3 regions of the Cytobacillus sp. FSL W8-0315 genome follow, and region 1 is predicted to be linked to each of the others. Evidence: riboswitches for the same ligand, from Rfam matches in the RefSeq annotation. Region 1 holds a riboswitch; each other region holds the start of a gene.

The links. Region 1 has a riboswitch for thiamine pyrophosphate ahead of MKY20_RS22640 (ABC transporter substrate-binding protein). Riboswitches for the same ligand answer to the same signal wherever they lie in the genome.
Region 2: linked by a shared signal. The riboswitch ahead of MKY20_RS01330 (thiamine phosphate synthase) and the one ahead of MKY20_RS22640 (ABC transporter substrate-binding protein) in region 1 are both predicted to bind thiamine pyrophosphate.
Region 3: linked by a shared signal. The riboswitch ahead of thiW (energy coupling factor transporter S component ThiW) and the one ahead of MKY20_RS22640 (ABC transporter substrate-binding protein) in region 1 are both predicted to bind thiamine pyrophosphate.

The regions. Positions count from the first base shown of each region.
Region 1 is NZ_JBBOOC010000001.1:4,415,850-4,425,973, forward strand. It holds gene treP (PTS system trehalose-specific EIIBC component) at 1-805, opposite strand, end outside; gene MKY20_RS22625 (twin-arginine translocase TatA/TatE family subunit) at 1,087-1,260, opposite strand; gene MKY20_RS22630 (NAD-dependent deacylase) at 1,378-2,091, opposite strand; gene MKY20_RS22635 (YkvA family protein) at 2,238-2,651, shown strand; TPP riboswitch at 2,725-2,833, shown strand; gene MKY20_RS22640 (ABC transporter substrate-binding protein) at 2,942-3,946, shown strand; gene MKY20_RS22645 (thiamine-binding protein) at 3,960-4,253, shown strand; gene MKY20_RS22650 (ABC transporter permease) at 4,250-5,017, shown strand; gene MKY20_RS22655 (ABC transporter ATP-binding protein) at 5,014-5,748, shown strand; gene MKY20_RS22660 (TatD family hydrolase) at 5,760-6,527, shown strand; gene MKY20_RS22665 (hypothetical protein) at 6,673-7,416, shown strand; gene MKY20_RS22670 (carbohydrate ABC transporter permease) at 7,517-8,386, opposite strand; gene MKY20_RS22675 (carbohydrate ABC transporter permease) at 8,383-9,360, opposite strand; gene MKY20_RS22680 (ABC transporter substrate-binding protein) at 9,421-10,124, opposite strand, start outside.
Region 2 is NZ_JBBOOC010000001.1:217,940-228,063, forward strand. It holds gene MKY20_RS01280 (response regulator transcription factor) at 18-734, shown strand; gene MKY20_RS01285 (sensor histidine kinase) at 721-2,439, shown strand; gene MKY20_RS01290 (hypothetical protein) at 2,909-3,040, shown strand; gene MKY20_RS01295 (hypothetical protein) at 3,067-3,426, opposite strand; gene MKY20_RS01300 (VOC family protein) at 3,568-3,945, shown strand; gene MKY20_RS01305 (VOC family protein) at 3,996-4,499, opposite strand; gene MKY20_RS01310 (MoeB/ThiF family adenylyltransferase) at 4,627-5,646, opposite strand; gene MKY20_RS01315 (thiazole synthase) at 5,643-6,410, opposite strand; gene thiS (sulfur carrier protein ThiS) at 6,412-6,615, opposite strand; gene thiO (glycine oxidase ThiO) at 6,612-7,751, opposite strand; gene MKY20_RS01330 (thiamine phosphate synthase) at 7,748-8,359, opposite strand; TPP riboswitch at 8,447-8,552, opposite strand; gene thiC (phosphomethylpyrimidine synthase ThiC) at 8,582-10,124, opposite strand, start outside.
Region 3 is NZ_JBBOOC010000001.1:286,466-296,589, forward strand. It holds gene MKY20_RS01695 (DedA family protein) at 1-539, shown strand, start outside; gene MKY20_RS01700 (MGDG synthase family glycosyltransferase) at 556-1,701, shown strand; gene MKY20_RS01705 (DUF6843 domain-containing protein) at 1,780-2,250, opposite strand; gene MKY20_RS01710 (TIM barrel protein) at 2,742-3,575, opposite strand; gene MKY20_RS01715 (DUF1287 domain-containing protein) at 3,679-4,386, shown strand; gene tenA (thiaminase II) at 4,749-5,438, opposite strand; TPP riboswitch at 5,497-5,598, opposite strand; gene thiW (energy coupling factor transporter S component ThiW) at 5,748-6,236, opposite strand; TPP riboswitch at 6,349-6,465, opposite strand; gene MKY20_RS01730 (alpha-hydroxy-acid oxidizing protein) at 6,594-7,703, opposite strand; gene MKY20_RS01735 (PaaI family thioesterase) at 7,890-8,261, shown strand; gene MKY20_RS01740 (TVP38/TMEM64 family protein) at 8,337-9,170, opposite strand; gene MKY20_RS01745 (hypothetical protein) at 9,302-9,439, opposite strand; gene MKY20_RS01750 (VOC family protein) at 9,570-9,965, shown strand; gene MKY20_RS01755 (GNAT family N-acetyltransferase) at 10,065-10,124, shown strand, end outside.

The DNA of each region.
Region 1 (10,124 bases):
GTAAAGCGATCGGCGCGACAGTTAGAAGCTGAAAAGCATCAGGGATTCTTTTTCTCAGAAATACTTCTATCTTAGCCAATACGTATGAAGCAAATAATACAGGCAATACCTGCCCCTGATAACCTACCTTTTCTATTTCTAACCCGAATAAGTTCCACTTCGGAACTTCTTCAGCAGAACCATAGCCCCATGCATTTAAAAGATCCGGATGCACTAGCATTAAACCTAGCACAATACCAAGAAGAGGACTTCCGCCAAACCGGTTTACAGCACTCCATCCAATCAAACCGGGAAGGAATACGAAAGCAGTATTGGCAATCAGGTTAATGATGCCAGCCAGATCAGCCCAGTTAGTATAAACTTCAACAAAAGACTTATCATCAAAGAAAATATCCGGTGCTGTCATAATATTGTTTATCCCCATCAGCAAACCGGCTGTTACGATAGCTGGAAGGATTGGAATAAAAATATCTGCGAGTGTTTTAATGCCGCGCTGCAATGGATTTAAGTTCTCAGCAGCAGCACTTTTTGTTTCTTCTTTTGATGATTCGCCTATTCCAGTTGCTTCTGTCATTTCTTTATACACTTTATCAACAAGGCCTTGTCCAATGACAACCTGGAATTGTCCATTTGTGGAAAAGGAACCTTTCACTACATCTATATTTTCGAGTTTTTCTTTATTGACCTTCCCCTCATCTTTTAAGGCAAAACGCAGACGTGTAACACAATGAGTAGCCGCTGCGATATTATCCTTGCCCCCGATAGCTTCTACAATTTGCTCTGCTGACTCTTTATTCGTAGCCATTCTTCGCTCTCCTCCTGTTACCGTTTTCATATTATAGAAAAAAACAGTTATAAGGTTTTTATTTATTGTTCTCGCCATTTACAACTCTATCCAATTTAGCAAACCAACTTGTATATACATGAACTGTTTACGCTTTCATTTTATCTTGTATATACATGTTAGTCAACCATTTTTTCATTTCTCTCTTTTCTATACCCATTCACTCGCTTCGAAAGCCAGAAAATAAAAAACCGGCTTCGAGACTATTGTCTGCAAAGCCGGTTCTAAACCACTTGAATAGGTTATTTCCTTTTATCATTGTCATCATCTTTTGTGAGTTCACGGGTAGATTTCTTAAATTCTTTTAATGTCTCCCCGAACGCTCTTCCTATTTCAGGAAGTTTCTTGGGTCCAAAAATAATCAGAGCCAAAACCAGGATTAGAATTAAACCTGGAATACCGATGTTTGATAACATGCTGAACACTCCTTATATATCATATCGCTTGAGGCAGTAGTAATCATGTTCATTGTCCATTATAGTTGATTGATAAAAAAAATCATAGCATGAGTGCTATGATTTCATGTTTTTTGACTATTTGAAGGCTCTATCAAGTTCATCCAGCACTTCACCAATTTTGCGGTCATGAATCACTTTATCAGCATAAATATCGAAATCCGTAGGTTCCATATTAATAATCACAAGTTTTGCTCCTTTTTGTTTGGCTATCAGCGGAAACTGATTTGCAGGTGTTACAGTCAAGGATGATCCCAGAACAATAAAAAGTTCTGCTTTTTCTGTTTCATCTGCTGCGAAATCTAAGGCCTCCTCAGGGAGCATTTCCCCAAACAGAACCACTGAAGGACGGAGCACACCCCCGCAACGGCATTGGAATTGACCATGCAAATACCCCTCGCTCGGGAACTCTTTTTTACATTTCCGGCAATGGAGTGTCTGCAGATTCCCATGGAGCTCTGATATTTTTTCACTTCCCGCGAGTCCATGAAATCCATCCACGTTCTGGGTAATAATGCTCTTAATAATACCTCTCTTTTCCCAATCTGCAAGAATATAGTGCCCTTGATGGGGATTACACTCCTTAAGCCCGATTACCCTGTGCCGATAAAATTCTATAAATTCGTTCACATTTTCATTCAATGCTTTTGTACTGGCTATTTTCCCAGGATCTTTCCCATTCCATAATCCATTATTGGCAGACCTGAAATCAGGCAGTCCGCTTTCTGTCGACATTCCTGCTCCAGTCAATATTACTGTATAATTTGATTCTTTCAGCCATTTCTCAAGCATAGATATCAGCTCCCAATAAGGTTTTGTCACAGGTTAAATTTGATTTCCATTTATTTCTCCCCATGAAATGTTTATGTCATGTCAGGTATGCGGTAAATACTAGATTATAACTGTTTATGCGAATTATCAATATAGGAGTGATAGCTATGCCTGAAATAGAAACCAAAGTTTATAAGGACGGCTATAAAAAATTTTCATCCAGGGCTAAACGTTATGCGGACGATCCTGAAAAAACAAAAGGACTTTTAAGAAAGGCTACACTTAAAGCAGATAAAAACCAATCTTCATTAAGTGATATATGGGAAAAGTTTCAGCTTCTGATCGATTTAGTAAAGTCATGGTCTAAAGGCGATTACCGGCATATTTCAAAAAAATCGATTATCTTTATTATTGCTTCCATACTATACTTTGTTTCCCCAATAGACCTTGTTCCTGACTTTTTAATAGGAATGGGAATCTTAGATGATGTAGCAGTCCTTGGTTTTGCCGTTAGCCAAATTACAGGTGAACTTGAAAAATTCAGAATTTGGAAAGAGAGCAGGACGATTGGAATGAAATAATTATTTTCTGTGCATTTTAATATTATTTGCTATAATAATGATGGAAAGTATTTATGCTGTCAAAATTAAATAGCAAGAAATGTAGGGGAACCGGTATGCCGGTTGAGACTTCATCATTAAGATGCTGACCCTTTGAACCTGATCTGGCTCATACCAGCGTAGGGAACATATTCTTAAACATACTAAATGTTTTTTATATGCGCCCTGGTTTATACCGGGGCGTTTTTATTTTTCAGGGCAGACTATCATTAACTTTCCTTATTACATAACGTTTTTTAGGAGGAGTACTTATGAAAAAGTGGATTGCAGCTATCTGTTCGCTGCTGCTTCTTTCAGGCTGTGCCGGCAATGGACCGGATAATCAGACTGGAAGCGAAGATTCAGACAGCAAACAAGATTTGAAAAAAGTTACTGTTGTACTGGATTGGACACCTAATACCAATCATACCGGCTTATATGCCGCAAAGGACAAAGGATATTTTAAAGAAGAAGGGCTCGATGTAGAAATTATAATGCCAGGTGAAGCAGGTGCAGATCAATTGACTGCATCAGGCAAGGCTGATTTTGGTGTCAGCTATCAGGAAAGCATCACGGAAGCACGTGTACAGGGCGTTCCCCTTGTATCGATAGCAGCTGTTATTCAGCATAATACTTCCGGTTTTGCATCCCCTGCCGAAAAAAACATTAAATCGCCGAAAGACTTTGAAGGAAAAACTTATGGCGGCTGGGGGGCACCTGTAGAAAAATCGGTAATAGACTCCCTAATGAAGAAGGAAAACGCTAATATTGATAAGGTCTCAATTGTTAATATGGGGGATGCTGACTTTTTTACAGCTGTTAAAAGAGATATAGACTTCGCATGGATTTATTATGGATGGACAGGTGTAGAAGCAGAACTTCGGGGGGAAAAGATTAATATGGTCTACCTTACCGACTACTCAGAAAAACTGGATTACTACACGCCCGTTCTCGCAACCAGCGAAAAAATGATTGCAGATGATCCGGATACTGTCAAAGCATTTGTAAAAGCAGCAGCAAGGGGATATGAATTTGCAATCGATCAACCTGGCGAAGCAGCAGATATTTTGTTAAAGAATGCTCCGGATCTGGACAGCGAATTGGTCAAAAAAAGCCAGGAATGGCTATCCCCCCGCTATCAGGATGATGCTTCAAGATGGGGTGAACAAAAGCTTGAAGTCTGGGAAAACTATGCAGACTGGATGCATGAAAATGGTCTTTTAGATAAAGAATTAGATGCAGGCAAAGCATTTACTAATGACTTCCTGCCGGAATAAGGAGAGTTCAAATATGGCAAACGCACTTGTAAGCATTCAGATCATACCGAAAACAAAAGATGGGGAAAATGTTATACCTTACGTTGATGAAGCAATTAGTGTCATTCAGCAATCCGGTGTTAAGTACGAAGTGCATCCCCTCGAAACAACGATGGAAGGCGATTTAGACCATTTATTGAAAATCATAGCTGATATGAACAGAAAAATGATTGAAAGAGGAAGCAGCAATGTAATCTCACAGGTAAAGGTTCTATATCAGCCGGACGGTATTGAAATGAGTGATTTAACGGAGAAATATCGTCCATGATAAATTTGTTCAGAAAAGGATGGAGGCCGGCTGCGGTTCTCCTTCTTTTATTCATTGCTTGGGAAATGGCAGTAAATCTGGCAGAAGTCCCTGCATGGCTCCTGCCTCCGCCAACAGAAATCGTTCTGGAAGCGATTTCGGGCTGGGAGGGCTTCAGCCACCACCTTCAATCGACAGTCATGCTTTCCCTATTGGGATTTGCCATTGGCACCGTCATAGGTTTAATCACAGCCGTTATACTGCACTTATTGCCTTTTATAAGGGAGTCGGTTTACCCTCTCCTCATACTTTCACAAAATGTGCCTATAATTGTTCTGGCTCCTTTGCTGGTTGTTTGGTTTGGTTTCGGGATACTTCCAAAGCTGATTGTCATCACGCTGGTTTGCTTCTTCCCCATTACTGTTGCTGCATTGGACGGCTTTCGCCAGACACCCGGAGAACTTAGGCATTATATGCTGATGGCAGGGGCCAGCAAAGGACAGCTGTTTTGGAAGCTGGAGCTTCCCTATTCCCTTCCCTCTCTATTTTCAGGGCTAAAAATCTCCGCAACCTATAGTGTGATGGGTGCTGTAATATCCGAATGGCTCGGAGCTAAAGAAGGAATAGGTGTTTATATGACTCTGGCATCTTCTTCATTTCGGACAGACCGTGTTTTTGTTGCCATTTTTGCGATTATGCTGTTAAGCTTGCTGTTTTTTGGAGGAATTTTACTGGCTGAACGTTTGCTGATTAAATGGAAGTCACGGGAGAGTGCCAGGAAATGATACAATTATCCGTTAATCATTTAACCAAAAGTTTTGATACTAATCAGGTTTTAGACAATTTGAGTTTTCATGTAAATGAAGGGGAATTTGTTTCGATTTTAGGTCCTTCAGGGAGCGGAAAGAGCACCATTTTCAACCTGATTGGCGGGATGCTTCTGCCGGACGAAGGCTCCATAACGCTTGAGAATGTGAAAATCAACGGCAAACGCGGTTCAATAAGCTATATGCCTCAGACACCTTCCCTGATGCCCTGGAGAACCATTCTTCAAAACGTTCTGCTTGGACAGGAGCTAATGGGTAAAACCGATTCGGAAGCGGCCAGAAAGATGCTTCAAAAAGCTGGTCTCGGCGGCTATGAAAATGCATACCCCCATGAATTGTCAGGGGGAATGAAGCAAAGGGCTGCCTTTATCCGGGCATTATTAAGCCCGCAGCCTATCATTTTGCTGGATGAACCTTTTTCAGCTTTAGATGAGCTTACCCGCCACGATATGCAAAAGTGGCTTCTCGATATTTGGAATGAGCATAAGCCGACAATTCTGTTTGTAACCCACAATATCGAAGAAGCCATTTACCTCTCTGATCGAATTTTAGTACTGAGCAGCAAGCCTGCTAAAGTAATTAAAGAATATAAGGTACCCTTTAACAGGCCAAGAATGGAGGAACTTTATCTCAATGAAAATTTCCTTGCCTGCAAAAGAAGCATCCATCATGCGCTGAAAAATCATTAGGAGGCAACAGCATGGATAAGTATATTGATGCCCATATTCATCTTGATAAGTACAGCAATATTGAATTAGAGAAAATGTTTCATGAGTTGCCGTTTCAGCTTTCACTTGTTACAGTTTCAAGCGATTTAGCATCCTGCAAAAGAAATCTTGCTCTTGCAGAAATTTATTCCTTTGTTAAACCTGCCTTCGGTTTTCACCCTGAACAGGTTCTGCCCAGTGATCATGAAATTTCAGAGCTTTTCAGCTGGATAAAGATTCACATAGAACAAATGGCTGCTGTTGGCGAGGTTGGCCTTCCATACTATTTAAGGTCTGAAGGGAGAAAGCAGCTTGGGGGATATATTGAACTTCTCGAAGAATTCATTAAGCTCGCTAAAAAGTGGGATAAGCCCATTGCCCTCCATGCAATTTATGATGATGCACCGATTGTGTGCAATTTATTGGAAAAGCATTCGATTAAAAAAGCTCATTTTCACTGGTTTAAAGGTGACAGCGCAGCGGCAAGCAGGCTGATTGCCAATGGCTATTACATCTCCTTTACTCCAGATATCGTGTACGAAAAAGAAATACAGGACCTTGTACGGGATTACCCGCTGGATAAATTGATGGCAGAAACGGATGGTCCATGGGAATTCGAAGGCCCTTTTAAAAACAAGCCTACCCATCCAGCCATGATGGCCCATTCCATCAGTGCCCTTGCTGAACTAAAAGAATTAGCTTTCAGCAGCGCTCTTAAGAAGCTGTATGATAATACAAAAAGCTTCTATAATATTGATTAATCAGCCTTATAGTCTTTTGCCATAAGGCTGTTTTTTTATTCAGATTAGATAAAAAATACTAGATAAATATAATCATTTCGCACCATTCCTAATTTTGGAAATATAGGTTAATCTTATATTGGACAATACGTTTAGGAGGTATGTAATGAAAAGGTATATTTTCTTGTTATTGACTATTTTACTAGTCTTCTCAGGCAATGTTTCTGCAGAAACCAAAAGCCGTTCTGCTGATTTGACTGAGAAAGATTTCATGAAAGCCGTATTAAAGGCTGATGAGTTTAAGGAATTTAAATCCTCCATTTTAAAAGATGCAGCCGCCAAGCCAAGAGCTCTTGTTGATGAAAAAGGAAAACAATATGGCTGGACAGTTCAATATGAAATAGAATACAAAGAAAAAAATGTTTTCTTAGATAGTAAAGCCCTCGTAAATTTCTCGTCACTTCTATCATTTTCTTATGAGTCCGACGGAAAAGGATTAAAAGTCCGGCTCGTCGATTACAGCAGGTTAATTGAGGATCAGGCTTTTTATGTAAAAGACCTGAAGTCAAATGAAGAAACCAAAATAGATATATCGAAAGACAGCATCTTTACTGATTATTTGACAGAGGTAGAAAGGAAGAAAACGCATTTGATTGAAGAAGCAGCAGTAAGCAATGCTGTCTCTTCCGATAAAATCACTGCAGCAGCCGAGTTATGCTACTACTGTACAAAATATGAATGGCGCGGCGGATACCCTTGCTCATCCGCAAATACTGAGCCTGAAGTTTCAGTGTCTTCCCAACTAAAAGAAAGCGGACTAAATCCAGATTCGGTAATCATTGACTGTTATGTACCCCGCCATAAAGTATGTGTTAGCGGGGAATGGAGAACATATTGCCCTATTCAATAAGAAAAGCGGAGCGCTTATGCTTATCATCGACATTCATAAGCCGATGACGCCTGAGCTGGACAGTTATAAAACCGGCTAAGCAGATGCTTAGCCGGTTTTATTATCCCTTAGTACCTGATGCGATATTTGATCCTTCTATAAAGTGCTTCTGGAAGAAGAAGAATAGCAGTACAACTGGCAGGAGGACCATGACTGACATGGCCATCAGGTAATGCCATTGTGTCTGAACTGTTCCCTTGAAGGTCTGAAGCCCGATTTGCAGTGTGTACAGACTTTCATCATTTATATACAATAATGGTCCGAGAAGATCATTCCATGCCCCATTAAACGAAAAAATGGCCACTGTAATAAGAGCCGGCTTCGTCAGAGGCAGCATAATATGCCACCAGATCTGCAGATGATTCGCACCGTCAAGCACTGCCGCCTCTATTAGTTCATTAGGAATGGACATCATAAACTGGCGCAATAGGAAGATGAAAAAGGCACTCCCCAAAAAAGCTGGAACAATCAGCGGCAGGTACGTATTTACCCAGCCAAGCTTCGAAAATAAAATGTATTGAGGCACCATCGTGACAAACCCTGGGATCAGCATGGTTGATAACACAACTATAAACAAAGCATTTCTTCCTTTAAAACGGATTTTCGCAAACGCATATGCAACGAGTGAATTGACAAGAACACTTCCAGCCATTCCACAGAGGGCAATAAATAACGTATTCATTGCCCAGCGGGTAAACGGCGCTGTTTTCCATGCTTCAACATAATTGGAAAAATGGAATTCCTTTGGCACAAAGGTAGGCGGATATTGCGCAATCTCAGCAGGAGATTTCAATGATGTCGAAATCATCCACCACAGGGGAGATAATACCAGTACACTTCCCGCTAATAAAACGATAAAAATAATCGTCTGCTTTAAATTATCTTTGAATTTTTTTGTCTCATAAAACTTCGGTGCTGCGGCAGTTCTCATTTATTATCTCCCCCCTCATAATGGACCCATTTTTTGCCGAGTTTCATATTAATGATTGTCAGTACCATTACGACAATAAACAGCAGCCAGGCCATTGCAGATGCATAGCCCATGTCAAACACTTCAAACGCGTTATTCCACATATGCAGATTGTAGAATAGGAGTGAATTTCCTGGTCCTCCGCTTCCGTTTTCTGTCATGACATATGCTTCTTGAAAGATCTGGAAGGCACCAATGGTACTAGTCAGCACATCGAAGAAAATGATTGGTGAAATCATTGGCAGGGTGATATAAAAGAATTTCTGCATAACACCTGCCCCATCAAGATCCGCTGCTTCATACAGTGAAGCTGAAACTCCCTGCAGACTTGCAAGGTAAAGCAGCATTCCGCCTCCGACACTCCACATTTTCATCAAAAGCAAAGCTGGTTTCGTCCATTCAGGATCAAACAGCCAGGCTGGCCCTTCAATCCCAATCCATGCAAGGAACGTATTTACCAATCCTGTCGAAGGACTTAGCAGCTGCATCCACAAAAAGTAAACCGCAACACCCGAGAGGATAGCAGGCAGATAATAAAGTGTGCGGAAGAATTTCATGCCCCTTACTTTCTGATTTAAAAGAACCGACAGAAAAATCGCCCCTGCAGTAGTCAGCGGGACAGAAAATAAAACGTAATAAAGGGTATTCCATAAAGACGTTTTAAAAAGATCATCGATTGTAAACATGCGTTTAAAATTATCAAGGCCGATAAAATTCATCCTTGAAGTAATATTATAATCTGTAAAACTGGCAAATAAGGAAAATAAAAGCGGACCAAGTGTCAGTCCAAGGAAACCAATTATCCACGGGCTGATGAATAGATATCCAAAGATATTTTCTCTTGTTTGGCGGGACATCCGTCTGCGTGATGTCTTTTCTTTTTTTTCCGCAAGACCCGCTCCCCGGCGAGCAATCGTTGTATCATATGATTTCAACCCATACACCTTCTTTTATTTATTTTTAAAGAGAGAAGGAGGCCCCTTCTCTCTTTTGTTCTATTTTCTCTTTAGTTTTTCAACATCTTTCTCTGCTTTTGCCAGCGCTTTTTCTGGCTTCGTTTTTCCTAGCAGCACACTGTCTATATGCGGATTGATGCGGTTTTGGTAATCAGGATACTTTACTGGAACCGGAAACAATTGCGTTTGATCCAGGTTTTTCACCGAAGCTTCATATACGTACTTATCATCGCCCTTTAGTTCATTAACAACTGCTTCTGCAGCTTCTTTGTTTGCGACATTATCATAGTTTTTCATAGCCCAGTATTTTTGTGCCTCCGGGCCAGCTAAATACTTGATAAATTTCATAGCTTCCTCAGGATGTTTGGCTCCTTTCGGTATTTCAGCTACGAAACCGCCGCCATCGCTCCAATTCCCCGAACCTTTTTCAAATGCAGGAATTGGAGCTACACCAAAGTTCATATCCTCTCCGTAGTCACGAATCTGTGTGTAAAACGTGCCGATATCAACCCACATTGCCACTTTGCCTGCTATGAATGGATTTGACTGCTCACTGCCAAATTCAGCTTCAAAAGATTGAACTGTCTTCTCACCAAGACGCTCTTTCCATCCCAGCAGCCATTGAAGCGCTTCCTGCTTTTTAGGTGTATTGATATAAAGTTCTCCATCTTGAATGAATCCTTTTCCGCCGTCAGCGCTTGTCATCCAGCTGGCCGCACCAATGCTGCCCCATAGCGGATAAA
Region 2 (10,124 bases), 4.2 Mb from region 1:
AGATTAGGAGAATAACCATGCAAGATTCAAGATTACTGCTTGTTGATGACGAACAAGCCATTTTGCACATGCTATGCACGATTTTGCAGCGTGAACAATTCAGAAATATCGATACAGCCTCTACTGCTGCACAAGCATTAGAGCGCTGCAGGTCCTATACCTATGATCTTATTCTATTGGATGTGATGCTCCCTGATCGCAGCGGTTTTGATATTTGCCCTTTAATAAGGGAAACGACTGATGCTCCCATCTTCTTTCTTACTGCACGATCCACCGACCTTGATAAACTTTCAGGATTTGCCTTAGGAGCAGATGATTATATTACCAAGCCCTTTAATCCGCTTGAAGTGGCTGCGCGAATTAAAGCACACTTGCGCCGACATAAAGGAAGTCAGCCTGTTCCCGTACAGACAATCTATGATTTTGGCAGAATTAAGATCAATACTTCAGCAGGGGAAGTTACTGTTTCTGGAAAAAGGATAGACCTGCCAGCGCAAGTCTACCAGCTTCTCCTATTCTTAAGCAAACATCCCAATCAGCTTTTCAGCAAAAGCCAGCTATATGAGCATGTATGGGGAGAAGAAGGATTCGGTGAGGATAACACGGTCATGGTGCACATCCGAAAGCTCCGGGAGAAAATTGAAAGCAATCCAAGCAGCCCCTTCCACATTATTACAGTAAGGGGACTTGGCTATAAATTTGTTCCGGAAGGCAGTATTCATGAACATCCATAGACGATTCATCTTTCAATTTTTTGTCCAATTAATTACCGTTTTTGTGCTCTTTTTTATCATTCTGATTTCTTTTTGGGCTTTTCTTGGTTTTTCAATGATGGATTTCGAATCCAAACAGGATCTCTCCAAAGCTGAAGATTATTTTGTATCTGACCATGTTAGCTTTAAAGACGGGAAGGCCTTTTTTAAAGAGGAATTGAAAAGCCTGGCAAAGGAACAGAATGGATGGCTCCTTGCCATTAATGAAACCGGGGATGTTCTGGGCACTTTCAATATGCCGGATAAAGCTCCTAAAAAGTTAAAGAAAAGTGAAATCGCCGCCATTACTTATGGGGAAAGCAGTGAAGCCCATTATACATATTGGAAGATCGGCACTAAACCGCATTTTGTCCTTTTTGGAAAAGCCAAGGCTGAGACTAAACTTCTGAATCAAATATCCCGGCGTGTGGATTGGAAACAACAGAAGCTGAACCTTTCTGAAAACGCAGAGGACGAAATATCCAGGAGAAATGCCTGGGTCCAGCTTATTGCTCCTGAAGGCAATGTATTGGATGAGTATGGAGCCAAAAATCAGCCGAACAAATACTCAGTCAGAAAGCTATTCGCAGAGCAGGATACGGAAGGCAGCACACCAGCAGTATACTTTGACCAAAACACAGAAAGTGCCATCCTGTTAGGGATTCCTGCTGACAATAAGGCATCCACTCTGGAAAAAAGTTTATTTGAAAGCCTAAATAGAAGTCTCATTATCATTTTTGTCATGGCATTTCTGCTGCTTCTGGGCGGAACTCTCTGGTATGCACGCAAATTCGGTGTACCTCTGCTGACATTAATGAAATGGATTCAAAACCTGGGGAGCGGGCTGTATCAGGAGCCGGCAGATGTCCATGGCAATCCGGTAACACTCAGCAGAAAAGGAAAATTGAAAAGAAAGTTCCGTATTTATAAAGAATTGATTACAACCTTAACACAGCTTACCGAAACTCTTCAGCAAAATGAGAAGCAGCAGCGGATGATGGCCAATACTAGAGAAGAATGGATCAGCGGTCTTTCCCATGATTTAAAAACTCCGCTATCCTCTATTTCCGGATATGCTCAAATGCTTGCCTCCAATGATTACACATGGTCCGAAAAGGAAACAAAGGAGTTCGCCCTCATTATGGCTGAAAAATCGGATTACATGATGGACCTGCTGGAGGACTTAACTTTAACTTACCGTCTCAAGAACAATGCTCTCCCAATTGCCAAAATGCGGACCGACTTAAACGAATTCATTCGCCGAATCATCATTCATTACATTAATGATCCAGTCTATCAGGACAGAACATTCCATTTCACTCCGCACCCTGAATCCATTACGGCTTCCATTGACCCCAAATGGTTTCAGCGGATTTTGGATAATATCATAGCCAACGCGATTAAATATAACCCGCCAGGCACAGCCATTTCCGTTAGCCTCTCTTCCATAGAAGAACATCTGATTGTCATTAACATTAAGGATGATGGCATCGGCATGGACAGCGTCACACTCGGAAAGCTCTTCAGCCGCTACTATAGAGGAACCCATACAGGAGAAACAGGAAGCGGATCGGGACTGGGCATGGCCATCACCAAACAGCTTGTCCACCTCCATGGAGGTACCATCAATGTTCAAAGCGAGCCGCAAAACGGCACCCTCATCCGGATTATGCTGCCAGTCAATTAACATAAGAAAAGCGGAAGCTCCTTGCCCATGAAGGAACGCAGACTAAGATCGGCACGTCCTTCCAAAAGCTTCCGCTTTCGGTCGTGCTATGTTTATGCTTTCGAAGCCTTTCCTGTCCTGCGGGCCTCAGGCATAAGACGGTCCTGCAGGAAGGCGTTCTCCCTTTTGAAAGGAAACGGCTTCTTACCCCGAGTCCCTAGGAGCCGCAACAAATTCATGCTTGTGACCTCGAGGGGGCAGGCACTGGAGCTAGACTGTTATCGATGTTCAAAATTATATAAAAAGAATGCCAAAGTGCACTCTTTTTTCTTTCTAATTCAATTCAATCAAACGTTTGATTGAACTAGATAATGTCTCATTTTAGTCCCAGGCTAATACTAATAAAAATCCCAGCGCAAGGCATAGCCTCATAAAAAGAATGCAAACTAAAAACGCAGATGCCTTAATGAATATAAAGGGGGTGAAACTCATGGCAAAGAATAAGAAAAACCAATCAGATCATAAGAATAATGCACTTCCTAAGGATACAGAATTTGCGGATGACAGAGAAAATGGTCTTGAAAGAGTCGCTTTAATAGCCCAAAGAGACAACACCAAGTAAGGACATATGGGACAGTTAAACTGTCCCTATTTATCCCTGTCATTACGGCCAAAATGCATGTGGTATACTTTTCGTGGTTTAGTTTCATCTTCAATATTGCTGATAAATCGTTCTTTAACCTCCTCCATAAGCAGACTCGCAAGCTTTTCAAGCCTTTTTGGCCCGAATCCGGTCAATTTTTCAGAGATTATTACCTTGAATTCACCAGATTGCTTATACACTCGAATACTTCCATGCCCAGTTCTTTTTGTTTTTCCTGCAGTAAAATCAAATTCATACTTTTGCTCAATAAAGGAAGAAACCTCGGGAAGACCCAAATTCTCATATAATGGCGGAAATTGATGATGGACAGGAGGATCGGTGAACCGTATGGAATCTATGTTCATAACCCCTCTCCTCTCAATGTTTACAGTAATTATCTCCAATTAGGGGTGAATTCACGCGAACCTTTCCAATACTGAAATTGTTTTTGCCGGCATGGACTGATAAAATCCTTATATAAGAATGGAAACAAAGGAGTTTTTTTTATGATCAATAAAATTGGAAAAATCACAGTATACGTTGAGGACCAGGAACAGGCAAAGGATTTTTGGCTGAGTAAAATGGGATTTGTTTTAAAGCTCGAGCAGCCTATGGGACCAAATGCTGCCTGGATTGAAGTTGGGCCAAGCAATGATGAATTTACAACTTTAGTTCTTTATTCTAAGGAAGCCATGGAACAGCAAAACCCTTCTGCAGTTGCCCACCCATCCATTCTTTTCAGCACATCTGATATTGAAGCTGCCTATAAACAAATGAAACAAAATGGCGTGGAAGTTGAAGATATGTTAAAAATGCCTTTTGGAACTATGTTTACGTTTAAAGACCAGGATGGAAATAACTACTTATTGAGAGAGGATAAGTAATTCTAAGACGACCTGTCCTTCAAGTGCGGAGTGGACAGGTCTTTTTTCTCTTAGCCTTCAAATGCCTTCTTCAAAGTATTCAAATCAATCTTTTTCTCCATTTGGAGCAATGCCTTCATTACCCGTTCGGTTTTTTCAGAATCATGGCTGCTGATCATTTCGCTTAACTCTGCAGGTACAATTTGCCAGGATACCCCAAACTGATCCTTAAGCCAGCCGCAAGCCTGTGCCTTTACATCCCCGCCTTCAGAAAGCTTTTCCCAATAGTAGTCTATTTCTTCTTGATTCTCACAATTGACTATAAATGAAATTGCCTCGTTAAACCTAAATTTTGGCCCGCCATTAAGAGCAGTAAACTCCTGTCCATCCAGCTGAAATTTCACAGTCATAACCTTTCCCTCTGTCATGCCGCTAAGTTCGTGCCTTTCATTTCCATAGCGGGTTATCTTGCTGATAGCTGAGTTCTTAAAAATAGAAGTATAAAAGTTTGCTGCCTCTTCGGCTTCTGTATTGAACCATAGGTTTGGTGTGATTTTTTGGATTTTATGCTTCATGCCATCAACTCCTGTTTAGATGCTCTTCACCTTCATTTTAGCTTAATTTTGAGTTTGATATTTAAAGTAATTACTATTTGCCTAATAGTCAATAAAGCCTGTCACTCTTAGCGACAGGCATAACTCATTATCCCAGGAAACGATGATACAGATTCTTCGCCCCGATAATGTCTCTTACCCCGTGAATCAGCACTCTTCCATCCTTAAATACAACCACTCTGGCCTGATCGATCGAAAATGAGAGCAAATAAGGATTGCTCTCTACATTGATACCTTGAGAGACCAGGGATTTTTCCAGATAAGCAACATCCATATCTTGAAGGGCTGAAGGCCGGATTTGAACGGTATCCCTCCCGCAAAGCAGGGCTGTTTTTGTCTGATTTCTGTAGTCCAGGAAGGGATAAACTGGATCAGTCCCGCACGATAAGCACTGCGGATTCTTTAATGTAGAAACATTAACAGAACTAAAATGATTTTTCCATACATCAAAAGAAACAAGTGTCCCGCGTAAGGATTCAAAGCCTTCTGCCAATATCTTTAATGCTTCAGCAGACTGGTGAGCCGCAGCCATTTGAATAGCAGGCTGAATAACACCAGCCGTATCGCAGGTAATTCCCCCCAATGGCAATTTGTCCATCAGGCAATTCAGGCACGGTGTCACCCCAGGCAAGATGGTATAGCTTAAACCATAGCTCCCCACACAGCCTCCATATATCCAGGGAATCCGGTGCTTTTGAGATATATCATTGATCAGAAAGCGAATGTCAAAATTATCTGTTGAGTCAATGATTAAATCAACACCCTTAACCAGCTCTTCAATTTCCTGTACTCCTACATCCATAACCCGGGGGATAACTTGCACCTCAGAATTGATGACTTTTAGGCGGTTAGCCGCCGCTATCGCCTTTGGCACTTTTCGTACAGCGTCCTCTTCACAATAAAGCTGCTGGCGCTGCAGGTTGCTCCACTCCACATAATCCCGGTCGGCAATGGTTAATTTGCCGACACCTGCCCTTGTGAGGGTTTCTGCATTCGCAGCCCCTAATGCACCAGCCCCTATGATTAAAACATGTTTTTCCCTAAGCCTTTTCTGGCCTTCTTTGCCAATGGGAGGGAATAACATCTGGCGGGAGTATCGCTCATTCAACTAAAAATCATTCCTTCCGCCGGGCTGCTTGCTGATGCATAACGTTTTTGGGGCATCCTGCCTGCTTCATAGCCCAATCGCCCTGCTTCAATGGCCAGTTTCATTGCTTGTGCCATTTTAACAGGGTCTTTTGCAGAGGAAACAGCCGTATTTAATAAGACTCCATCTGCTCCCAGCTCCATTGCCAATGCCGCATCTGCCGGGCTCCCAATTCCAGCATCCACAATAATCGGGACTGCAGCCTGCTGAATAATAAATTGGAGATTAACAGGGTTGATAATTCCCTGCCCGGAACCAATTGGCGAAGCACAAGGCATGACCGCGTGGCAGCCCAGTTCTTCCAGCTTTCTGGCAAGCACAACATCATCAGAAGTATACGGCAGGACAATAAATCCCTCGTATAATAGGATTTCCGCCGCTTTTAGTGTTTCTACCGGATCAGGCAAAAGTGTTTTTCTGCAGCCGATTACCTCAACCTTTATCATGTCGCACAGCCCGGAAGCTTTGGATAGCCTGGCAATCCGCACAGCTTCCTCGGCTGTCTTTGCTCCGGCCGTATTAGGCAGTAATTTATATTTCTTTAAATCCAGCTTTTCCAAAAAGTTGGGCTGGTTCGCTTCGAAAATGTTCATACGGCGTACAGCAAACGTAAGCACCTCTGTTTCAGAAGCTTCTACAGCTTCCTTTTGCACATCAAAGTTTGGATATTTTCCTGTTCCGAGCAGCAGCCTGGAGTTAAATTCATAAGGTCCAATTTTCAACAAATCATCCGCCTCCTACAAAGTGTACAATTTCGATTCGATCCCCATCTGTCAGAATGGTTTCAGCATGCGTGGATTTATCCAAAATACGCTGGTTTAGTTCGACAATGACTACCTTTTTCTCCAAATGAAAGTGCTCGAGCAGGCGTGAAACAGAATTAACTGTTTCCGGCAGCACCATAGCATCTCCGTTAATGACAATATTCATAAAAGCACCCCTTTTGACGAATGGACTAAACCTTCAAGACGGGACAGCCCAAATGGGTTAGGCTGCTCCGTTTTTCCTTCGAGGATGTCTGCCATCAGTACGCCTGTTGCCGGGGCAAGGAGGATTCCATTCCGAAAATGGCCGGCCGCAATATATAACCCTCTATAAACAGGATGTTCTCCTAAAAAAGGCTGGCCATCAGCCGATTGCGGACGAATTCCTGTCCAGGCCCGCTCCCATTCAGCCTTCGCTATATCCGGAACAAGGTTTTGCGCCTTTTCCATCAGCGAGGATATCCCCTCAAGGGTCACCTTCTCATCAAATGAATTGACCTTAACGGTCGCTCCAACTACTAATCTCCCAGATTGCTTCGGAACGATATAGCATCCATGTGAAAAGATCGTCCCTTGTACAAGCGGTTTTTCAGGTATCACCGAGAAGCACTCGCCTTTAACCGGGATAATGGGCAGCGAAAGGCCCGTTCTTTCAAGAATTCCCCTGCTCCATGCCCCGGAAGCAACAATAACGGAATCTGCCAAAAATTCTCCCTGGCTGGTTCTGACCCCATAAACCTTTTCATCTTTTAAAATAAAATCTGATACATGTGTATACTCATATATTTCTGCGCCAAGGGCTATTGAAGCTTTTGCAAAGGCAAGGGACAATTCATATGCCTGAACCTGTCCGTCATTCGGTATATACATGGCCCCCCTCAATTTATTTGATACGAATGGTTCACGTTTGATCAGGTCATCAATCGAAAACCATTCGGCCTGCTCACCCGCTTTTTGCTGGCTTTCTATCAATCTTTTTAATGTCTGCCCCTCCTCTTTATTAGCCGCCACTTTATATACACCCTTATTTTGATAGCCAATATGCACTTGTGATAAATCTTCCAGTTCAGGAATCAGGATCCGGTACATGGAGCGGCTTTTGCATGCCAGCTGAAATAGCGGGCCGTCTTCAGCCAGTTCCGTTTGGGCTCCTAAAATTCCAGCTGCCGCTCCGGAAGCCTTGCCGGCTATTTTACCCTTATCCAAAACGGCCACTTTATACCCTCTTTTAGCCAATTGAAAAGCAATGGAGCTTCCGTTAATGCCACCGCCAACTATAACGGCGTCATAAATTTTCCTCATTTTTTCCCCTCCTCATTTAACTTTTTTGAAAAGAGCTTCGCTGCCTCTGCAGGGTCCTTTGCCTGCAAAATCCCTGACATTACAGCAATGCCATCTGCCCCCGCCTCCAAGACCTCAGGGACTCTCTCTGGTTTAATGCCTCCAATTGCCATTACCGGAATTTCTACTGCCTTTTTAAGAGCCTCCAGTGACCCAGTGCCCCTTGGCGGGATTCCCTTCTTGGAGTCGGTTTCAAATATGTGCCCAAACAGGATATAATCAGCCCCCTGTTTTGCAGCCTCTTCTGCTTCTTCAGAAGAATGTACGGAACATCCGATGGGCATATCTAGAAAATGCGTTTTGACAACACGGACTGGAAGGCTGTGAAAAGCAAGATGGGCACCTGTTTTACATGCCCATGCAACATCCACCCGATCATTTATAACAATTTTATGAATGGGGATTCCCTCATTACAAAGCAGCTTAACTCCTTCATATAGCTCCCTTGAGGTTCGATGCTTTTCCCTCAAGTGGAACCTGTCTGCAAAGGGTTCCACTTCACCTGCTATCTCAGCAAAAGCCTCTAGAGATAGCTTTCCATCTGATATAACATGCAGCTGTTTCCTCATAGCGATAACTCCCCTGTTTTTTTATGCTTTTAGCAAATTAAAAACCACCTTCTAAATAGAAAGTGGCTGTACGGGGCTTATGAATATAGCCCCGATACTCCACTTCCCTACGCTGGTATGCCAGATCAGGTTCCAAGGGTTTTAAAGCTTTTGCTTTAATCTCAGCCTGCAAACGGCACCCCCAGCAGATATAATTACTATTAAATTTCTAAAATACTATTTTTACTGATAAATACTTCCCCCGGTTTTTTTAAATTCCTCAGCTTTTTCTTCCAAGCCCTTCTGTATCGCTTCGTCCGTGTCAAGCTTATTCTCTTTTGCATAATTCCGGATATCCTGCGAAATTCTCATGCTGCAGAATTTTGGCCCGCACATGGAACAGAAGTGAGCTGTTTTAGCCCCTTCAGCCGGCAATGTCTCATCATGGTATTCCAATGCGCGTTCAGGATCAAGCGACAGATTGAATTGATCCCTCCAGCGGAATTCAAACCGGGCTTTTGACAGGGCATCATCTCTTTTTTGTGCTCCCGGGTGGCCCTTTGCCAGATCTGCAGCATGCGCTGCAATTTTATAAGTAATGACACCCTCGCGTACATCATCTCTATTTGGCAAACCCAAATGTTCTTTAGGAGTAACATAGCAAAGCATTGCCGTACCATACCAGCCTATCATGGCAGCCCCGATTGCAGAGGTAATGTGGTCATATCCTGGAGCTATATCTGTTGTTAGGGGCCCAAGTGTATAAAATGGCGCTTCCTTGCAGATCTCCAATTGTTTATCCATATTCTCTTTAATTAAATGCATTGGAACATGGCCAGGTCCCTCCACCATTACCTGTACATCGTGTTCCCATGCAATTTTCGTCAACTCCCCAAGTGTCTCGAGCTCTGCAAATTGAGCCTCGTCATTGGCATCTGCAATCGATCCCGGGCGCAGCCCATCCCCGAGTGAGAAGGCCACATCATAGGCTTTCATGATCTCGCAGATTTCTTCAAAATGTGTATATAAAAAGTTTTCTTTATGATGATGCAAACACCATTGGGCCATAATGGATCCGCCCCTCGATACAATTCCGGTTAAGCGTTTTGCCGACAGCGGAACATACCTCAAAAGGACACCTGCATGAATGGTAAAGTAGTCAACCCCCTGCTCAGCTTGTTCGATTAAGGTATCTCTGTAAACTTCCCACGTAAGATCCTCGGCAATGCCATTAACTTTTTCAAGTGCCTGATAAATTGGCACGGTGCCGACCGGAACGGCAGAGTTCCTGATAATCCATTCACGTGTGGTATGAATATTTTTGCCTGTAGATAGATCCATGATCGTGTCTGCTCCCCATCGAGTAGCCCAGGTCATTTTTTCTACCTCTTCCTCAATAGAGGATGAAACAGCAGAATTTCCAATGTTCGCATTAATTTTTACGTGGAAATTCCTTCCGATGATCATCGGCTCTGTCTCAGGATGATTGATATTGGAAGGAATGATTGCCCGCCCTCTTGCTACTTCAGACCGCACAAATTCCGGATCCATATTTTCCCGAATGGCTATATACTCCATCTCAGGAGTAATGATCCCCTTTTTTGCATAGTGAAGCTGGGTAACATTCTTTCCTTTTTTTGCTCTCAATGGCTTGCGGGATAAGCCAGGAAAAACTTTATGATTAGCACGCGGATCATGTTCATCGCGGTACCCATTATCCTCGGGCTTTATTTTCCGCCCATCATACTCTTCAACATCCCCGCGTTCATGAATCCACCGGCTTCTC
Region 3 (10,124 bases), 4.1 Mb from region 1:
TTATCTTTTTATTTTTATTTTTCGGGATTGTCGGCATTCCTGCTCCGGAAGAATCGCTATTATTCCTGATTGGCGTGTTAATTGGAAATCATCAACTAAGCTTTGCCGAATCCGCTGTCTGTGCAGAAGCAGGTGTGCTGCTTGGGATGCTTTCAGCGTATTGGATCGGTAAAAAAGCAGGTACGCCCTTTCTCAAAAAATATGGCAGATATATTGGGATCACGGAACAGAGATGGAATACCGCCCAGAAAAAGTACATGGAGAATCATCGATTCATGATCTTTGCTGGTTTTTATATGCCGGGAATACGTCAGATAAGCCCTTACTTTGCCGGCATTTCAAAAGTTCCTTTTCATCAGTACCTTCTATATTCTGCTGCAGGCTCCCTTAGCTGGGTGCTCCCTATAATTGCCGCGGGATACTTTGCAGGAAGCCTATTTGATATAAATCCTGAATATGTTCCATATCTCGGGGTTTTATTATTAGTTATATTCGCAATCTACATGCTCTTTAAGTATGCAAAAAATAAATCCAAGTGACAGAGAGGAGGGTATTATGAAAGTTCTGCTGCTCCCATTATTTCAATTCCCCACGGGACATTCAAAAGTTGCCAAAACAATTCAGGATAATATTCAAAGCCAATATCCTGATGCTGAAATCAAAATAGTCGACTTTCTTTCCTATTGCAGTGATAAGCTTGAGAAGCTGGTATCAGGGATATATTTAAAAGGTTTCCTGGGTGCCCCTTTCCTTTACAGGGCATTATATTACACCATTATGTATAAGCAGCACCCTTTTAAATTGCAGCCTGATTTACAGGTTCTATCCTATTATTTTGAACGAAAAATGCAGAAGTTCCTTGATGAAGAAAATCCGGATTTAATATTTTGCACTCATTCTTTTCCATCTGGAATCATCAGTTCACTAAAGCAAAAGGGACGATACCGGGACGTCACGGCGGTGAATGTTTACACGGATTTTTTTATTAATGATATATGGGGAAAACGGGGAATTGATTTTCATTTCGTACCTCATCCCGAGGCGAAGGAAAAGCTTATTAAAAAGCACAATATTCCTGATGAGCAAATTTTTGTAACAGGCATACCGGTTCATTCTGCGTATCACCTTCAGGTTCCATTTAAGAAAGATAACCGGATACGCCATATTCTGGTTGCAGGAGGAAACAGCGGCTTAGTAAACTGTGATTTTATAGTCGCTATGCAGAAGGTTCCTCATATTCGATTTCTGATCCTTTGCGGAAATAATGACGAATTATATAGCTCACTCCAAGCACTCGATTCAAAGCATATCGAGCCCATTGGATATATTGAAGACCCTTTTGAAATGAACCAGCTATATAATAAAGCCGATGCTATTTTGACCAAACCAGGCGGAGTTACAATTAGTGAAGCACTGCAAAAGAAACTTCCGATTCTGGTCCATACCTCACTCCCCGGACAAGAGGAAATCAATTTGGACTATTTGCTTGAGAAAAATCTGGTGCTTGTCATTAATGACAAGCACATTGCTGAACAGCTTAATAATGAAGAAGCTATACTTAGTCTAAGAAAACACATTGATTCCTATCTGGCAAAAGTCAATTGCCCATTGGACTATGCCATGTTCATGTCAATTAAAAGCACCGGCAGAAAAACGCCTGAAACTGTACATTCCATAAGAGCTATCCCCACTTTAAAGTGAAACTTCGCTCAGCTGGGCTCTGGAAGTAAGACTGCGATAAATAATTAACAGCCTGGAATCTTCAGGCTGTTTTCCATTTCAATCAAACGTTTGATTAATCAAACCCTCTTCATAAAGAATATCCTCAATCCCAGGGCTAGTTCCTTGATCATCCATGTTCTCATCACAGCCAACCGAAAAATAGGTATACGAATATTCATAACCATCTCCCTGTACACCGCCTGATCCGCCATATGAAATACAGCTTTCTGATATCGCTTCACGCTTCCCCTTTTTATCCACATAATAGTACAAATCATCAATATATCCTTTACTTTGCGGTAAAGAGGTAATGGCATATCCTCTATCATTCACCCGTAATACATCGTACTTCCCTTCTGTCACAGGCACAGGGGCATTCTCTATTTCATGAACAATTCTCACCTGACCAGCATACCCTTTTGGAATCAGATAAAGATCATGAGTTTTTTCTTCCAAATCTGCCTGCTGAAGCATCCAAAAGCCCCCCATCGGCAGCAGGCAGGCGATGAGAAGACCAGCTGCATTCAAGGCAATCCTCCACCCCCCTGGCATCTCGCGGTCCCATTTCCGCCACTCGTCCACTAAAAAGAAAAGCACCGAAGCAATTAATATGTAAAAAGCAAACCCTTCCATAATAAAATAAGTGACAGCAGCCAAAATGGTATGTATAAATGCCGCCGCGGGAAACCGCCATATTGCTAGATTCTTAGTAAAAACCTCAGAAAGCAGCGACACTGGAACACCGTATATCACATTTCCGAAAAAGCAGTAAAAAAAAAATCATAATCAGGAAGAAAGAAAACAGTTCCCCTTCAGACAAGAAAAAGAGAAGCCAAAAACCAAATGTAAAAAGAATGGAAGCCTGCAGGGCCGTTTTTATTTTAAATCCCAGCATAAGAAATAAATGAACCTCCTCTCTCTGTTGTGATTAATTTCACATATAACTAAGCATACATACAAGGTATCATTAACCTTTTATTTTCAACGTGCACAAAATTAATGCCAGGCGGCCTGCTTCCTTAACTAACAGACCCTTCCTCAATCACCTCTATTGCCCACCCGATCCCTTCTTCTACCATTTTTTCCGGAGGGTTCGTGTGTGGAGTGTATTCCATGACAAAAAATACATCCTTGCATTCTTTAGCTAAAAAATCCATCAGCTTCTTAATTTTATGATGATTGCCATCATTCTCATGAGATGGATGCACAGGCACCCAAATATATTTATCACCCTGATATTCAACATTATGTAAATGGACCACTCTTACAAACTCGGACCATTTTTCTATATAATTTATGGCCTTCTCGCCTGCGGCCAATATATAATCCCCAATATCGACACAGAGGCTGAGTCCGTATTTCTTCCATGTCTCTACAGGAAAGCGGTCAAGATAATGAATCCCTGCTGGCGATTGCTGGAATCCCAATTTAGGTTCACACACAATCATAATCCCATACTTACTCTGAAAAAAACTGAGTTTCTTGAGTCCCTCCTCAATGATCTCTGCTGGATTCCCATTGGTTTCCTTTTTAAAGTAAGGAAAGTGCACCAATATGTATTCAGCTCCAAGCCGGGACATTCTTTCCACTTCCGTCTCAAACTGGATCCAGGCTTCCTTCGGATTTATACGGATCTTTTCCAGCAGATCGTATTTGCTTTGTCCCCGGAAAAGAGGCGAATGAAAACCAAAGCTTTTGTTTGTTTTACCCAGCATTTCAATAAAACAGCGGAAAGATTCTTCATCTTGAAATTCGCCTATCTCAATATGCGGCAAATGACGTTTAAAAAGTTCAGGAAACAGCTTGCTGTCTGACAAAATGACGCTTCCCGATATCCCTATATGATGAGCCATGATATCCCCTCTCTTATGTATTCTTATAGCAATCTTATCATACCTCATGTAACTTATTGGAAAATAGTGCCGTCTAATCATTAAAATACATGAGGAGACTTTTATGATAAAAAGAGTGTTTGGTTCCATTATCGCAGTACTGTTATTATTCATTCTTTTTTTCCGAAGCGGAATCATTCTGGATTCCATCGGCATTCATTTTGAAAATCCTTTGGCTAAGAAAATGGAAGTGCCTGCTGCTTATTCAAAGGCCGATTCTAATCAAAACGGCATTGCCGATCCGCTTGATATGGTCCTGACAGCCAGAAAAGAAGTGGAACAGCGCACGCCATATAAAAGTGCCTACTATGCGGGAGGATATCCGCCCGATGGTGAAGGTGTCTGTACAGATGTGGTTTGGAGGGGTTTCCAGGGGGCTGATGTAACCATAAAGGATCTTATTGATCAGGATATCGCCGAGAATACGGACTTGTATTCAAGAGTGAAGGGCAATCCTGATCCAAACATTGATTTCAGGAGGGTGCCAAACCAGAATGTCTTTTTCAGCCGCTTCGCAAAGTCATTAACAACAGAACTGATTCCAGGAGATATTAAGAACCTTCAGCAATGGCAGCCGGGTGACATTGTGGTTTTCCTTTCTCCTAAATTCGACCATGTTGCCATCATATCTGACAAACGGACGAAAGATGGCATTCCATATGTCATACATAACTCCACACCATTTGCAGCAGAAGTAAAACTCTCTTCTTTTAAGACTCCTATTACCGCTCATTACAGATGGGATTTTGAAAAAACGCCTGCACTGCCATAAAGCAGATGCAGGCGTTTTTCTTATTAAATACGAAAGTATAAAATTTTGAACTTCGATAACTGTCTAGCGCAAGCAGCCTCCCCCCTTGAGGTCACAAGCTTGTCTAGCTCCGGCTCCTAGGAACCCGGGGCCATAAGGAACCGTCTTATCCCTGAGGCCCGCAGGACAAGGAAGGCTTCGTCAGCATAATCATCGCACGACCAAAAGCGGCAGATTATGGGAGGATGTGGGTCATGCAGACGTTGCCACAGGACAAGGAAAGCTACGGCAGCGATACATCGCACGACCGAAAGCGGTAGCTTTTGGGAGGACGTTGCGCTCTTAGCCTGCGTTCCTTTTTGAGCGAGGCGCTTGCGCTTTTCTTATCTTACTGCTGAAGGATTGCCTGCCGGCCACTCTTCGCAGGTGTAAGCCATCTCCCAGAAGCCAAGCTCCAGCTGGCAGCTTTTTCGGAAAGCATCCTTCATTCGCTGCCTTTCTTCCGGTGATGCCGCATCAGCAAGCTCATCCAAACGGTTTCTCATATTCATGGTCACAGCTTCGACCCTTAAATTTGCGTAAAAAGAGATCCATGGATAAAACGGATGGTTCTCATCTGGCTCATATTGCTTCATGAGTTCAAGCCCAATCTCCCAATAAGTCCATGGACAAGGCAATAATGCAGCAAGGATTTCACCCATGCCGCCTGTGTGGGCATGATACATCATATGCTTAACATAATGATCAGCTGTTGGAGGGAGCGGATAGCCCTGCAATGCCTCGTAATCCACGCCAATCTGCTGGCAGAAATTATGGTGGGGATGTACTTCGCTGTTCAATACAAATTCTATTTGCTGATTAAAATATGCAATATCCTTACGCTCTGCTGACTTTGAAATGGCAATCCCATAAATATGCATGAACGCATTCAGATACTCAAAGTCCGCTTTAATGTAATGGGCCAGTGCCTCTTTCGGCACGTCCCCTCTCCCGATACCCTGGACAAATGGGTGCTCAAATATCAGCTGAAACAAATCTTCATTTTCCTTGCGCAGAATCTCTGAAAAAGTCATAAAAATAGCCTCCTTATTAATTACAGAAGCTGCCGGGGAAAAAGCATGAGGATATAAAACGAGGTCCTCACTGCTTCCCTGCGCTGGCATTATCCAGATCAGGTTCCAAGGGACAAAGGAAAAGCTCCTTATCTCAGCCGTAGCGCCCCTAGCAGTTTTCTAACATTTTAATTGTTTTTTACCGATTTTCTAACTTGACGTTTTTCTCTCATAAATTTGGGATTTCGCTTATAACTCTTGAAAATCGCTCATTAAGTCAGATTTCTTTACTATGCTGCTTACTCATCCAGCTTCGCCAGCTCAAAATCATCATATATTCTGAACCAGATTCTTCTCTTTAACCTTTGCCAAAACCATCCAGCCTATGGCCGCACCGGCAATGCTGCTGACCAGGAATGGCGGCACAAAGAAGAATGCCCCAGCTGCGCTTCCCATGAGAACCTTTGCAAAAGGGACTGCAAACAATGCACCGATTATGCCGGTACCTACCACTTCTCCTACAGCAGCCCATATTTTCCGGCCGAACTTCAAATAAAGCACACCTGCCAAAAACGCTCCGATCATGCCGCCTGGAAACGCAAGCAGCGTCCCGAATCCAAGCAAATTACGAAGCAGGCCAATCATAAATGCCACAGCTGCTGCAGGCAGGGGGCCAAGCGTCACCGCTGCCAATACATTCACCGCATGCTGCACCGGATAGGCCTTGGCTATGCCTGCCGGAAACCAGAGCAAATGGGATCCCAGTGTCCCAATTGCTACAAATAAAGCCATCGTAGTTAACAATCGGGTTCTGTTCATCTAAACCTCCTTTCTAAAGGGCCGCCTGATTGCTTATCAGGATGGGAAGTATGTATACAAAAAAGCCAGATTCCCTTAAGGACCTGGCTTGGTTTAAGTATATGAATTGACATATAGTCAAATCCTACTTCCCTCCGCTGGCATTAACCAGATCAGGTCCATAAGAGTCAGAAAGCTATAACGCGCTTTCCTCTCAGCCCGCACATTCGGGGCACCCCTAGTAGCTGCATAGATATTTAGTTTGATAAGCTATCTCAAGCTTAACAAATTATTCCGGCACTGTCATCAATCTTTTTGCTTATATACTTTTCTTGGTGCAATCAATGTATTAAGCGCTCTTCGATTTCTGCTGAGAAACTATCGAAGTAGCTTCAGACTTGCCATTTCCTTTAGACTCCCGACTCCTGCCAGAGAAAGTGACACTTTTGTTTCTTCAATAAAGTTGGCAAGTACTTTTTCAACTCCATTCTGCCCGCCAATGGCCAAACCGTACACATACGGCCTTCCCAGGCAAACTGCGTCGGCTCCTAATGCCAGTGCTTTGACCACATCGGAACCGCGGCGAATGCCGCTGTCAAACAATACTGGAATTCTTCCTTTGACTTCCTTCACAACCGGTCCAAGCGCATCAATCGCCGCAATCACTCCATCAAGCTGCCTGCCGCCATGATTGGAGACTATGATTCCGTCTATCCCTTTTTCAACGGCCAGCCTGGCATCTTCGGGATGGAGAATACCCTTTAATAGAATCGGCAGATTTGTTTTCTCTTTTAACCTAGCAATATGCTCCCAGCTCAAGGTTGGATGATGGATATTATCAAGGATTCCCTGAACTACATCACCGTCATGGAGAGTGGCCATAAAGACCGGGTCACTCTCATAGTTTGCTTTTCCATAGCCAAGCTTTAACGGTGAAAAATTGTTTCTTAGATCAGCTTCCCTCCACCCCATCATCACCGTATCTACTGTTAACACAATTGCTTCATAGCCTGATTCCTCCGCCCGGCGCACCATACTGAACGCAGCATCTTCATAATTGGACCAATATAATTGGAACCATTTTGGACTCGTGCCTGTTGCATTTGCGATTTCTTCAATGGAATAACTGGATACCGTGCTCTGGATAAAAGGAATTCCAAACGAAGCTGCCGCCCGGGCAGATGCAAGCTCTCCCTCACTGTGTTCAAGACGCTGCATTCCTATAGGTGCAAGGAATACTGGATAAGGATACGTTTTTCCAAATAAATTCACACTTATATCCGGCACTGATACATCTCTAAGCATCCTCGGTACAATTGAGTATTTTGCAAAGGATTCGATATTCTTTTTCAGCGTTTCTTCTCCCCCGGCTCCTGATTGGACATAGCCAAATCCGCCAGCTCCCATCACTTTCTCTGCTTCTTCTTCCAGTTCCTTAAATGAAATAGGAAAGTTTTCTGCGAAACTAATATTCTCTACTTTTGCCATATTCCAGCCCTGCCTTTTTTGAATTTATTGAAAATAATAACACTTTTTCAGATTTTATGAAACCATCTAATAAAATCATAAATTCGCAGTTACAGCCTTTCCTATACAAATTAGCCGCAATAAGCAGGGATTTCACAAAAAATCATGAATAAACATTTTAACCTTAATGAAATTGGAGTGTACAAAATGTTAATCAAACAGCCTTTTGATGAATTTCTGAAATTCCATTACGAAAGAGTCAGTGAAAGCAATATGAAAGTGACTTTGCCAATTCAGCCGCTCTTTATTAACAGCGCGGGGCTGGTTCATGGAGGCGTCATTTCCACTCTTGCGGATGTAGCGATGGGGAATATTTTCGAGCCGGATGAAAACCAGATGCAATCCGTGGTGACAGCTGATTTAAAGGTCACTTTCCTAAAGGGGGCGACAGGTGAATTTCTTATCGCCAATGCTCACCTTGTGAAGAGGGGGCGCACCCTCAACCACACAGACTGCCTGATTTATAACGACCAGGATCAGCTGGTCGCCAAAGCATCGGGAATCTTCGCATCTATCTAAAGTGATTAATCCTATCGTTGCCTGAATAGTTTCGCTGACAGCGATAGGAGGAACCATTAAAGGTTAAAGACAGTCCTAATAGTTTCTATCCTTCTTCTTTTTATACAAGTGGGATACACTGTAAAATACCCCTATCACAACCGAAACGACTAATAAAAGCTGTGAGCCAGATAAAGATAAGGCATTGGCCAATGAAAGCGAGTAAGCCAGCAGCAAGGAAGTTAACATTTTGGAAATAGACGCAATTCCCAGGAACTTTTTAAATGAAACACCACCCATTCCTGCTCCAACACAAATGATCTCATCCGGCAATATCGGAATAACAAACATCAGCATTAGTATGGTGTTTTCATTTTTCTCCATGTATTTTTGGTATTTGATCAGATGCCGCTCTTTTATAAACCGGGATACAAGCTTTAATCCTCCTATCCTTGCAGTCAAGAACATAACAATAATCCCCGAAAGTGTACCTGTAAATCCAAGAAAGGCAGCGGCTGCGGGACCGAATACGGCACTTCCGGCAGGCAGTGTTACGGCTTCAGGAAGCGGCAACAGAATAGGCTGTAAAAAGCAAACCAGGAAAAAGATGAGCTTGCCCTCCGCTTCATATTCCCTCAGCATTCTCTCGAGCCCATAGGCATCAGTCAAAACAAGTATTTTTGTTAAATAAAAGGTCATAAAAACTATTAACAGCAGACAGAACATATAAATAAGTGCCAGTCTGCTGTATTTCAATCGGGATAACTTGCCTGCAGCAAAAAAGTAAAAATCCATCACTAATATGGCAGCCATGCCTGCAATAATACCCCATTTATAAGCCGGCAAAAGTGTCGGCATATAATTAAACAATATATACAATGCTAATAAAATGATAAGTCCATGAAAACTAACTTCAATTTTTCCATTCATACATTTTCCCCTTCTTGCTTTTCTTAACTATAGTTTAGAAGAGAATACAAAGAGGATTAAGCTCCCTTAGCATTAAAATAAGCTAAGGCCAGAGACTTAAATATTAAAAAAGCAGGACTTATCCTGCTTTTTTAATACTCTATCTCATCATAATCCTTAGGCTGCGGAACCGGCTGATCCCCTTTATACTTTCCAAACTCATTGACAAGTTCCCTCTCTTCTTTTGGGCCTTGTGTCTGTTTCTTATTTTGCTCATCTTTTCCAGACAACTCATTTGCTCCTTCCTTATGGTTCTTTAAATTAATATGTACTCATTACTTTCATTTCACGCATAATTAGCAGGATTTTTCCTGCACTCTGTAAAATAGGTAAAAAACTCGATATAAAAGGAGGGTCCAAATGTTTATTTCACATATTGCTACTGTTGAGATACCAGTTTCAAACTTGGAGCGGTCAGTAGCATTTTATGTAGAGGTTCTTGGTGTTAAAGTTGAATTCAAAGGTGAGAAAAATGCTATGCTAAGCTTTCAAGCAAAGGGTGTTCCAACAATCTTCCTTGTAGAAACCGAAGACAGAAAGTCATTATCTTTTTCCAATTCCCATAATGGTGTCGAACACAGCATCATTGATTTCTATACACAATCCTTAGAAGAGTTCCATCATTGGCTGCAGGTGAAAAACATTGAAGTTGGTCCGCTTAATATTAATGAGGAACATGGCTTTGGAGGATTTGGCTTTAAGGATCCGGATGGCAATCTGCTTAGCGCATGCAACGTGCTGCATAAAGGCCAATAAAGAAAAAAAGCCTCAAGCCTCAATTTACAAACCAGGCTGGTAAAAGGGAAAAAGGTTGAAAAACTGCGAATTCAGATGATTAATAAGAAGGAGATTCCCATGGTAAGATTAGAACCTTTTACAGAAAAAGATTTCGATTTGCTCATCAGCTGGATCAGT